2 regions of the Clostridium sp. LY3-2 genome follow, and region 1 is predicted to be linked to the other one. Evidence: riboswitches for the same ligand, from Rfam matches in the RefSeq annotation. Region 1 holds a riboswitch; the other holds the start of a gene.
The links. Region 1 has a riboswitch for S-adenosylmethionine ahead of M4I33_RS07730 (Na+/H+ antiporter NhaC family protein). Riboswitches for the same ligand answer to the same signal wherever they lie in the genome.
Positions count from the first base shown of each region.

Region 1 (5,779 bases):
TTTTCTTATATCATTCCCTATTTTCCAAATATTATCTACAGCAGTATCAACAAGTTTTAAACAAGTTATCCACAGGCAATTGTGAATAATGTTAGTAATTTTATTCCTTTTCTTCAATAAATAAAAAAACAACCACAAACATTTAAGTTTTTGTGGTTGCTTTCGTTCGTATTATTCTTTTTCTTTAGATGAACTTCTGATAAGTTTATTTATTCCTTTAAGTTCACCCTCTGTCATATATCTCCACTCTCCAGTTCTTAAACCATCGAGTTTTACGTTCATAATCCTAATTCTTTTAAGCTTTTTAACTTCATACCCTAAAGCTTCGCACATCCTTCTTATCTGCCTATTCATTCCTTCTGTTAAAATAATTCTAAAAGTATATGCATTTTCTTTAGATACAAGGCATTTTTTAGTTACTTTATCTAAAATCTTTATTCCATTACCCATTCTCTTTATAAAATTTTCATCTATTTTTTTATCTACTGTTACTATATATTCTTTTTCGTGGTTGTTTCCAGCTCTTAAAATCTTATTGACTATATCTCCGTCATTAGTCATAAAAATTAATCCTTCTGAATCTTTATCTAACCTTCCTATATTAAATATTCTTTTTTCGTGATTTATAAAATCAACAATATTACCTTTTATCTTCTTTTCTGTAGTACAAGTTATTCCAACTGGTTTATTTAAAACTATATAAACTAATTCCTCTTCTTTTGAAATAAGCTTTCCATCTACTTTTACCTTATCTGAAGATTTAACTTTAGTTCCCATAGATGCTTTCTCACCATTTATATAAACTCTTCCAGACTCTATAAGTTTATCTGCTTCTCTTCTAGAACAAATTCCAGTTTCACTTATATATTTATTTAGCCTTATTTCTTCACTTCTATCTTCGTGAACTATTATCTTTTTAGCATCTACTTTAGGCTTTTTAGTTTTTTTAGGTTTATATTCAATATTTGAATTATTATTATTTTTAAATCTTCTTTTGCTCATTAATATACCTCGATAAATTTTAAGTTTAACTATTTTCTTTTTGCATTATTTCATTTAGCTTGTGCTCTGTTCCTGCATTATTTATTACTAATTCTATTTTATTATCTATAATATACCTTCCTGTTTTTTCAAGCATACCATATTTTATAGGGTCGCCAGTAATAGATACAAATATTCTTCCTTCTGGCACCATACCATTATCTTTAGAATACTTAAGCACATTTCTTAAAACTTCATCAAAATCTTCGTTTAAGCCTCCTAATTCATTTAACATTTCTTTTCCTCTGTCCGTTGAAGAATAAATATAGATTACTCTACCAAAAGGATTAACATCAAGCTTAACTTGTGATGTAGTTTTTATTAAAATCGTGCTATCTATCTTTTTATATTGATGATAAAAAACAGAAACTCCAGTTATTATTAAAAGAATAACTATAGCTATAGGGATTTTAAAATCCTTTAAACTCTTTTTCTTAGTTCCAAAGCCTTCTCTTCCAACTTTTGAATCTTTATCCCTTTTAACTTTTTTGAATTCTCCAACACTAGTTAAAAGATACATAATTCTTTTAGTTAGAGATAAAACCATACCTTTATTTTCTATTCCTTTTGTAATACTTATAACATTATCAAAATCACTTTAAGTATCATTATCTAAAGTTTCATCTATTTCTTCTTTAGATTCTTCAGATTCTTCACTATCTTTATCTTCTTCTTTTTTTTCAACATCTAAGCTAACTACTTTATTATCGCTTTCATATGTTTCTTTTACTTATTCTACCTCTTCTATTTCTATGATTTGTCCATTTTCCGTTATTCTAAGATAGTCTTGAACTAATTTATAATAAGGATTTGCAAATATAACTATATATGCAATTAAATAATCATTCCATCTTTCAACAAAACTTTTAGATATAAAGGTAGTTCTTCTTAATTCTCTTATAGGTAACTCTTTATCTTTTTGAAATTTTTCTAATATTTCTAAGTTACTTGTTATATAAAGAGCTAAATTTAAAATTATATTTCTTTGTTTAATGCTTGGCTCTAATACTACAAGGTCTTTAAGTAAAACTTTATAATCATATAATTCGTTTATTATTTCATTTATTTGTTTTCTTCTAGCCGCGTCTATAGATTCACCAACTGCAAATAAGGCCGGTGAATCTTCGCTAAAACTGTATTTATTCTTTTCGAATTTTTCCACGCACAAACCCTCCCCCCAAAAAACGTTGTCTATATATAAATTTTTATATTTTTTATTAAGCTATTATGTAATAATTATACCTTAAATATCTTCTTATTTTAAATAAATTAACATTAAAAATAAAATAATAATCACTTTTTGGAAATATTTATATAATATATTAATCAATGTTTTATAGGTTTAATATGAATTCAAATATTATATATGTTGATTTTAGATATAAAAGGCGAAAGGTATCTTACCTATACTTATTTATAATTTTCTTTTATGTTAAACTTATAGAAGAAATAATTAACACATAAGAGGTGATTATATGCGTATAGGTCAAGGGTATGATGTCCACAAATTAGTTAAAGAAAGAGACCTTATCTTAGGAGGAGTTAAAATTCCTTACGAACTTGGTCTTTTAGGTCATTCAGATGCTGATGTTTTAGTTCATGCTATTATGGATTCCTTACTTGGAGCTTCTGCACTTGGGGATATCGGAAAACATTTCCCAGATACTGATCCTAAATATAAAGGAATTTCTAGTATTAAATTATTAGAACATGTAGGTAAATTATTAAAAGAAAATAATTACTCAATAAATAACATAGACGCAACTATAATAGCACAAAGACCAAAAATGGCTCCTCACATACAAAGTATGAGAGAAAATATCTCTAAAGCATTAGATATTGATTTAGATAAAATTAATGTTAAAGCTACGACTGAAGAAGGCTTAGGTTTTACTGGTGAAGGACTTGGAATCTCTTCTCAAAGTATAACTTTACTAACAAAAATCTAAACATAAAACAAAAGGTTTTTCACAAAAGTGAAAAACCTTTTTAATTTATATAATTTTATTTTCTTCTTTTCTTCTACTCCAATATATAACTATAGCTATTATAGCTGATATTCCCATTAAATATGGATAGTATAAATATTTCATAATAGCAAAAGGTGATAAGCCGGCTAGTCCCGCTGCTGAAATTAACTGAGCTCCGTATGGAATTATTCCTTGAACTGTACAAGAAAACATATCCATTATTCCAGCTACTCTCTTTCCTTCTAAACCTGTTTCATCTGATATCTCTTTTGCTATAGGACCTACTGTTACTATTGCAATAGTATTGTTTGCTGTACAAGCGTCTACAATCGCAGATAAGAAACCTATTCCAAGTTCTGCTCCCATCCTTGTTTTAAATTTCTTTAAGCCTTTTTCTAATATAAATTCTATTCCGCCATTATATTTTATAAGTGCTATTGTTCCTGCAATTATTATTGAAATAATTATAAGTTCACTCATTCCACCTATACCTTCTGATGCGCTCTTAAAGAATGTTATTAAATCTAAGCTTCCTGTAAAAATCCCTATAGCTCCTGATAAAATAAGACCTCCAAGTAAAACAAATATTACATTAACTCCTAAAAGAGCTGTAACTATTACTCCTATATAAGGTACTATCTTTATTAAACTGTAATCAAAATTCCCTATAGAATAAGTGTCATAACCTGCTGTTATAACTGCAAATATTATAGCTGTTATTATTGCAGCCGGAAGAACTATTTTAAAGTTCATTTTAAACTTGTCCTTCATCTCACAACCTTGAGTTCTAGTTGCTGCAATTGTAGTGTCTGATATTATAGAAAGGTTGTCCCCAAACATAGCACCACTTACTACAGCCCCAACTATTATAGCTACAGGAATCCCTGTTTTTTCTGAAATTCCAACTGCTATAGGAACAAGTGCAACTATAGTTCCCATAGATGTTCCTACAGAAAGTGCTATAAAGCAAGCTATTATAAATATACCTGAAACTAATATGTTACCTGGAAGTATTGATAATCCTAAGTTTACTGTAGAATCAACAGCTCCCATAGCCTTTGCAACAGTTGCAAAAGCACCTGCTAAAACAAATATTAATATCATTAAGATTATGTTAGGCTCTCCAGCCCCTTTGCAAAATATCTCAAGCTTTTTATCGAAATTCACCTTTTTATTCATAATAAGTGCAACGATAGCTGATATTAAAAATGGTACTATAACTGAAACAGCATAAAAATCTTTAGCAAGATATGCTATTCCTATGTACGATAATATAAATACTAATAAGGGCAAAAGTGCAAAAATGTTTCCTTTTTTTTCTTTCATTGTTATCTCCTCCAAATAGTTTAAGTCTATCAAGAGTTTGTATAAAACAAAAAAGCTTCCGATAGAATCAGAAGCTTAAATAACAATACAATATACTCCTCTTATCTATCAGGTATAACCTGCTGGAATTAGCACCAATATATAGAGATAGATATACTAAATGCGCATAATGATTTCTCACTACACGTAACTATCTTTCAACTACAAAGGTTGCTGGGTTTCATCGGGCCAGTCCCTCCACCACTCTTGATAAGACTTTTAAATTTTCTATGATTTTCATTCTAACAATGATATATATAGTTGTCAACTTTTTTAGAATAAGTTTTACATAGTTTCAGAAAGTTTTTTAAGGAATATTTCCCTTAATTCGCCTGCTTTTATTCTGTCTCTTGGAGCTTTTAAGCAAACTTCTTTCCACTCTTCTACAGTTAATCCACCGAATTTTTCTTCAATATCAGTATTTATTTTTAATGCATCTTCTATGAAATCACAAAGTTCGTCTGTTGTTTTATAGACTTTTAGATATAAGAATTTAGTACTGTCACCTAACCAAAATTTGTTGAATTTTCTTGAAAACTTAACAAGCCCTCTAACGATATCACTATCTTGAGAGTCCCAAAGTGCTCTTACTTCGTTGTATTCTTTAAGCATTTCATCAGCTTCTTCTTTTGTTATCTTTTTCTTACTAAGACCATCTGCTATAGTATTACTTACAGTATCAAAAGGAACGTCTGTAAATACTTTTTCTGTGCCATATATCCATTTATAAAAAAATTCTTGTAAGAAAGAATACTGAATATACCCTAAAAGAGCTTTTGCACTAGGAAAATATGCGTATACGTTTTCAATGCCGTTATTATTAGAGAAGCATAATGAGTGCATGTAAATAGATTTTTCGCTCGGTAATGTGTTCATGAACATATGACCTCTAATTGTCTTGTTCTTTTCGACCATTTCACTCCAATAATCGAATGTGTTGTAAGATTCCCTCATAAATATCACCTTTCTTTCAAATAATCTATATAATATATTATACCATTTATTTTGATTTTTACCCTTTTTTACTAAAATATTTATAAAATATACATTTATATATTTTTATCTTATAATTGTAATATACTTATTTATTTTGCATTTTAGGAGGCTAAAACTTGTATTTTTGTGAAATTTGTAAAAAACCTGCTGATATTCATCACATCGTTCACCGCAGTGAAGGCGGTTTAGATATAGAATTAAATTATATGTATCTTTGCGAGGAACATCACAGAGGTAAAAACGGACCCCATCACTCTTTAGAGACAGATCTTTTTTATAAAATTAATCTTCAAAAGAAGCTTTATAAAATTCTAACTAAAAGATACTATTCTATAAAAGAACTAATGATTATTTTTAGTACAACCTCTAATAAAATAAAAAAATTAACGCGTAATATAAAACTGTAT
Region 1 covers NZ_JAMDLQ010000022.1:63,009-68,787, reverse strand. The annotation lists gene rluF (23S rRNA pseudouridine(2604) synthase RluF) at 172-1,002, opposite strand; gene M4I33_RS07745 (anti-sigma factor domain-containing protein) at 1,028-1,588, opposite strand; gene M4I33_RS07740 (hypothetical protein) at 1,772-2,203, opposite strand; gene ispF (2-C-methyl-D-erythritol 2,4-cyclodiphosphate synthase) at 2,517-2,990, shown strand; gene M4I33_RS07730 (Na+/H+ antiporter NhaC family protein) at 3,036-4,337, opposite strand; SAM riboswitch class I at 4,436-4,593, opposite strand; gene M4I33_RS07725 (hypothetical protein) at 4,662-5,291, opposite strand; gene M4I33_RS07720 (HNH endonuclease) at 5,489-5,779, shown strand, end outside.

Region 2 (5,779 bases), on a different contig from region 1:
AGTGCTCTAGCTTCATTTGATGGATCGTTTGGAATTGATATTGTGTCTCCATCTTTTAATTCATTTAAGCTTTTAATCTTTTTAGAATAAAGTCCTAAAGGCTCTAGGTGAATTTTTTTAGTGTAAACTAAGTCTAACCCTTTAGCCTTTTTAGTTTCTTCTAAATAAGGTATATGTTGAAAAAAGTTTGCGTCTAAACTTCCTTCAGAGAGTGAAGTGTTTGGAATTACATAGTCTGTAAATTCTTTTATATTAACTTTATACCCCTTATCTTCTAAATCCTTTTTAGCAATTTCTACTATCTCCTTATGAGGTACTGGTGTAACTCCTATAGTTATAGTTTTATCATCCTCTGCACTTTTACCTGTACATCCTATTAATCCTATACTTAAAATTCCTATTAATAATGTTCCTACTAATCTTTTTTTCATATCTAATTGCCCCCTAAATATTTATTTTGATAATTTTTTATAAAAATAATTTCCTAAACTTTGAAGTCCTTGTACTACTATTATTAGAATAATAACTGTAGCTATCATAATATCTGGCTTTAGTCCATAATATCCATACCTTATAGCTACATCTCCAAGTCCTCCTCCACCTATAGCCCCTGCCATAGCTGAATATCCTATAACGCTAATTATTGTTAAAGTTAACCCAGAAACTATACTTGGAATAGCTTCAACTAATAAAACCTTAAAGATTATTTGAAAATCCGATGCCCCAAAAGATTTAGACGCTTCAATAACTCCTTTGTCTACTTCTCTTAACGAATTTTCTATAATCCTTGAAATAAATGGTGCTGTAGCTACAGTTAACGGAAAAATAGTTGCAGCTGTTCCTATTGAAGTTCCTACTATAAACCTTGATATCGGAATAATAACAACCATTAAAATAACAAATGGGAAACTTCTTAAAATGTTTATTATAAAATCTAATGTGCTATATACTATTTTGTTTGGCTTTAAACCATCGCTTGAAGTAATAGTTAATACTACGCCTATAACAAAGCCTATTATAAGTGCAAAAAATGTTGATAGAAAAACCATTATCCCAGTTTGAATTAAAGCCTCTATTAAAATTTCAAACATTTTATATAACCTCCCATTCTACATCTTTATCTTTTAAATAATTTAATATAACTTCTTCGTCTTCTTTAGATACGTTTATAACTAAACTACCTATTACATCTTCTCTAAACTTTTCAAGTTTTCCAAAAACTATAGAAAAATCTTTTAAAGTTTCTTTTGCCATCTTAGTTATAAGTGCATTTTCTGAAGAGTCTTTTCCAAAATATATTTTTATATTAATACCATCTTGCGGAAGTACCTCTATATCATCTTCAGATAAGAAATTTTTAAGCTCATTTTTTGGCTTTAAAAATAGTTCTTCTGAAAAACCTTCTGCTTTAACTTTCCCATCTACTAAGAGTGTTATTTTTTCACAAACCTCCTTTACAACTTCCATTTGATGTGTAACTATAACTATAGTTATTTTTAATTCTTTATTTATTTTAGATAATAAGCTTAATATATCTCTTGTTGTCTTTGGGTCTAATGCTGATGTAGCCTCATCACAAAGTAGTATCTTAGGATTTAAGCTAAGTGCCCTAGCTATAGCAACCCTTTGCTTTTGACCTCCTGATAATTCTTTTGGTTTTTTATTTTCTTTATCTTTTAGATTTACAAGTTCTAAAAGTTCGTTAACCCTAAGTCTTATATCATTTTTACTTAGCCTAAGCTTCTTTTGCCAAAGTTCTAGAGGAAGAGCTACATTTTCAAAAACTGTTTTTCTCTCTAAAAGATTAAAGTTTTGAAATATCATTCCAATATCACGTCTAAGAGTTAAAAGTTCCTCTTTACTTAAATCTTTTATTTCATTTTTAAAAACTTCTATGCTTCCAGAGTCAAAGCTTGAAAGACCGTTTATACACCTTAAAAGAGTTGACTTACCAGCTCCACTATGCCCTATTATTCCATATATCTCTCCCTCGTTTATTTCTAACGAAACATCATCTAAAACTTTTAAATCCCCAAAACTCTTTTTAATATTCTTTATAGTAATCATATTTTAGCCCCCTTTTATAAATAAAAAATGCACTAGAGACTAAATCTCTAGTGCATATAAAACTCACTTCAATCTACCCTCTCATCTTTCAACTAAAATTTAATAGTTGCTGGAATTAGCACCTTATAAATAATTTAAGACACGAAAAATACGCTTAAATATTTATAGGTTGCTGGGTTTCATAGGGCCAGTCCCTCCACCGCTCTTGATAAGAATTTATTTAATTTTACATTTCTTGTATATTAATATATATTTTTTTAGATAGCTTGTCAATAGTTATTTTAGAATTTTTTGAAGCGCTATGTAATTTCCTTCTTTTCCTTCTAAGTTCATCATACCTTTTTTTATGTACCCTGAACCAAAATATAACTTTTGAGCTATTTTATTTTTTTCGTTAGTATCTAATTTTATAGAGTCATATCCGTTATCTAATGCAAATTTTTCAATTTCTCTGATCATTTTTTTGCCATAACCTTTGTTTGAAAACTTTCCATCTATCATAAGTCTATGTATAAGTAGGGCACGTTTAGAATAAGAAAAATTAATTTTATTATAATTAATATCATATTTATCATTTAAACAAACTGCGCCTATTATTTCTTTATTATCTTCTAAAACATATAATTCATCATTTTTTAAATCTTCTTCAAAATGAATTTTCCTTGGGTAATTTTCAGTCCAATTTAAGCCTGTAACCTTTCCTAATTCTAAAACCCTATTTAAAATATCTTCAAAATTATTTAAATCATCTCTTGTTGCTTTTCTTAATTTCATAATAAAACCTCACAATATATTTTTAAATATATATTAAAAGATTTCAGCTATTTCTTCAATATCTATAATTTCGCCTTCTATATTACTTTCAACAAAATCTATAATCTTTTCTTTTGCGCTATGTAATACTTTAACATCACTAAAAGCTCCAGCTATTCCTAACTGCATTAATTTATGATCATCTAGATAACCAATCTCTGAAATAGAAATATTAAATTTATTTTTAAGTCTTCCAATTATGCTTAATCTTATCATTCTCTTTTCTTTTAATGACTTTACAAAAGAATTCCTTATAGTTATTTTCATAATTAATACGTCCATATTTACACCTCACTAAAAATACAGGTAATTTTCTTTTATTTATATTATGATACTTTACCTGTATTTTTAAAATAGTATATTTATTTTTTTAAATATTCTTCATCCTTTGTTTTCAAATCCCTATTATCAAAAGGTGAACTTATTAAAGCTTTAGTAAATAATTGTGGATAATAGGTTCCTAGGTGTTCTATATAATTAACCCACCTCACTGCAATTAATCTATAGGATATATTTATATCTTCTTCTAAATGCTTTTTTTCATACTCATATTCTATTTTATTTAAATAAAATCTAGTGTTTAATTCATCTCTTAAATGCAAAACAGAAATTACAGCATCTGTAAAGCCTTCTTTTTCTTTTAAAATAGTATTTGAAATTAAATCAATTATAATATTACTCTTTTCATTTAAAATCATCTTAAGGTCAAAAAGGTCAATACCATCAATCTTTGCACAAAAATCATTATTTAAGAAAATCTCCATAAGATTTTCATAATCCTTTTTAGTAAAATCCCTTTTTATAATGCATTTGTCTCTTATATCATCAATACAATCATCAGCATTTACAAATATTCTTAAAACTTCCGTACCAACTTCATTAAAAAATATTCCAATTAGCATATTTATTTCTTTTTCTATTTTAGCCTTTTCCCGTTTATTTAATATCTCATTAAATATATACCCTGTAACTAACATATTTAAAGGAATACTTGCTATATTCATAACTATAGAAGTAAATATATCTCTAGAATTATGAAACAAAAAATAATATATAGCAAATAATAAAACTGTTAAAAATACAAGGCCCATAATTCTCTTTATTTTGTATATAATCCCTTTATCCATAATCAAAATTTCTCCAAAATTAAAATTCCCCTAAAACTCTATACATCTATAATTTAATATATTTTTTTATAAGGACAAATGTGATTATTTGTTTGTACTATATATTCAATAAATGTATAATAAAGTAAAAGGCTAAAAGGGGGTGCAGTTTATGCATTTAGACAAAATTAAAACTGCAAGAGAAAATATTAAAGACACAGTAATCAAAACACCATTACTTCATAGTAATGTATTTTCTAAGCTTACTTCAAATAATGTTTATATGAAATGTGAAAACCTACAACTTACAGGTGCATATAAACTTAGAGGAGCTTTAAACAAGATTAAATCGCTTTCATCTGATGATTTATCTCGTGGTGTAGTCTGTTCCTCAGCTGGAAACCATGCTCAAGGTGTAGCATATGCAGCTGATCTTCTTTCTGTTAAATCCACTATTGTAATGCCTGAAACAACACCTTATCTTAAAGTACAATCTACTAAAGATTTAGGTGGTAATGTTATACTACACGGTAAATGTTATGATGATGCTTATAATGAAGCTAGAAAAATTGAATCGCAAAAAGGTATGACTTTCCTTCATCCTTTTAACGATATTGATGTTATTTATGGTCAAGGAACTATAGGTCTTGAGATTTATGAAGACTTAAAAGATATCGATATTATACTTTGCCCAATCGGCGGAGGAGGTCTTATAAGCGGAATATCTTTAGCTTTAAAATCAATTAATCCAAACATCAAAATCATAGGTGTCCAAGCTGAAGGGGCATGTGCTATGGCGCATAGCTTTAAAAACGGCAAATTAACTCCTTTAGATTCTGTAAACACCATAGCTGATGGTATAGCAGTTAAATCCCCTGGTGATTTAACATTTGAAATTATAAAAGAATATGTAGATGATATTATTACAGTTACAGATACTGAAATAGTTGAAGCTTTCTTAATCCTTAGCGAAAAACATAAGCTTATAGCTGAAGCTTCTGGCGCAGCATCACTTGCTGCAATTAAACTTTTAAATGTTAAAGATAAAAATATAGTATCTATTATAAGTGGTGGAAATATCGATATGTTAACTATAACGTCTTTAATTAATAGTGCTTTAGTTTCAAGAGGAAGATTATTTTGCTTTAATGTTGAACTTACAAATAGACCTGGTATGCTAAATGAAATATCAGAAATTTTAGGACAAACTAATGCAAATATCGTTAGACTTGAACATAATCAATTTAAAGCTAGAAATAAATTAACTAATACAAACTTAGAAGTTACAGTTGAAACAAACGGTTATGAACATATTGAAACTATTAGAAAAGCCTTTATTACAAAAGGTTATTATATAGAACAAAAATTAAAATAAAAAAAAGGTGCTTTAAATGCACCTTTTTTCTTAAGTATCTCCACCTAGTAAAGTAACTACTTCCATTATTCTATCGAAAAATTCTTTATTACTTGAATTTCCTTTTTTTATTTCGTTAAATATCTTACCATCTTTAATAAATATAACTCTATTTGAATAACTTGCACTATACGGATCATGGGTTACAAGTAGTATTGTAGAATTAAATTCTTTATTCATCTCTTCTAAAAGCTCTAGAAGTTTTTTAGCTGAATTAGAATCAAGTGCACCTGTAGGTTCATCAGCTAAAACTATAGATGGATTTTTTATAAGAGCCCTTGCAACTGCAATCCTTTGTTTTTGACCTCCAGATATTTCATAAGGATACTTATTTAAAATATCAAAAATTCCAATTCTTTTACTTATATCGATAACCTTT
Region 2 covers NZ_JAMDLQ010000039.1:65,227-71,005, forward strand. The annotation lists gene M4I33_RS12635 (MetQ/NlpA family ABC transporter substrate-binding protein) at 1-431, opposite strand, end outside; gene M4I33_RS12640 (methionine ABC transporter permease) at 453-1,091, opposite strand; gene M4I33_RS12645 (methionine ABC transporter ATP-binding protein) at 1,093-2,067, opposite strand; SAM riboswitch class I at 2,146-2,282, opposite strand; gene M4I33_RS12650 (GNAT family N-acetyltransferase) at 2,344-2,841, opposite strand; gene M4I33_RS12655 (DUF503 domain-containing protein) at 2,875-3,162, opposite strand; gene M4I33_RS12660 (hypothetical protein) at 3,243-4,007, opposite strand; gene ilvA (threonine ammonia-lyase) at 4,159-5,361, shown strand; gene M4I33_RS12670 (ABC transporter ATP-binding protein) at 5,392-5,779, opposite strand, start outside.
Region 2: another riboswitch for S-adenosylmethionine. It lies ahead of M4I33_RS12645 (methionine ABC transporter ATP-binding protein); the one in region 1 lies ahead of M4I33_RS07730 (Na+/H+ antiporter NhaC family protein).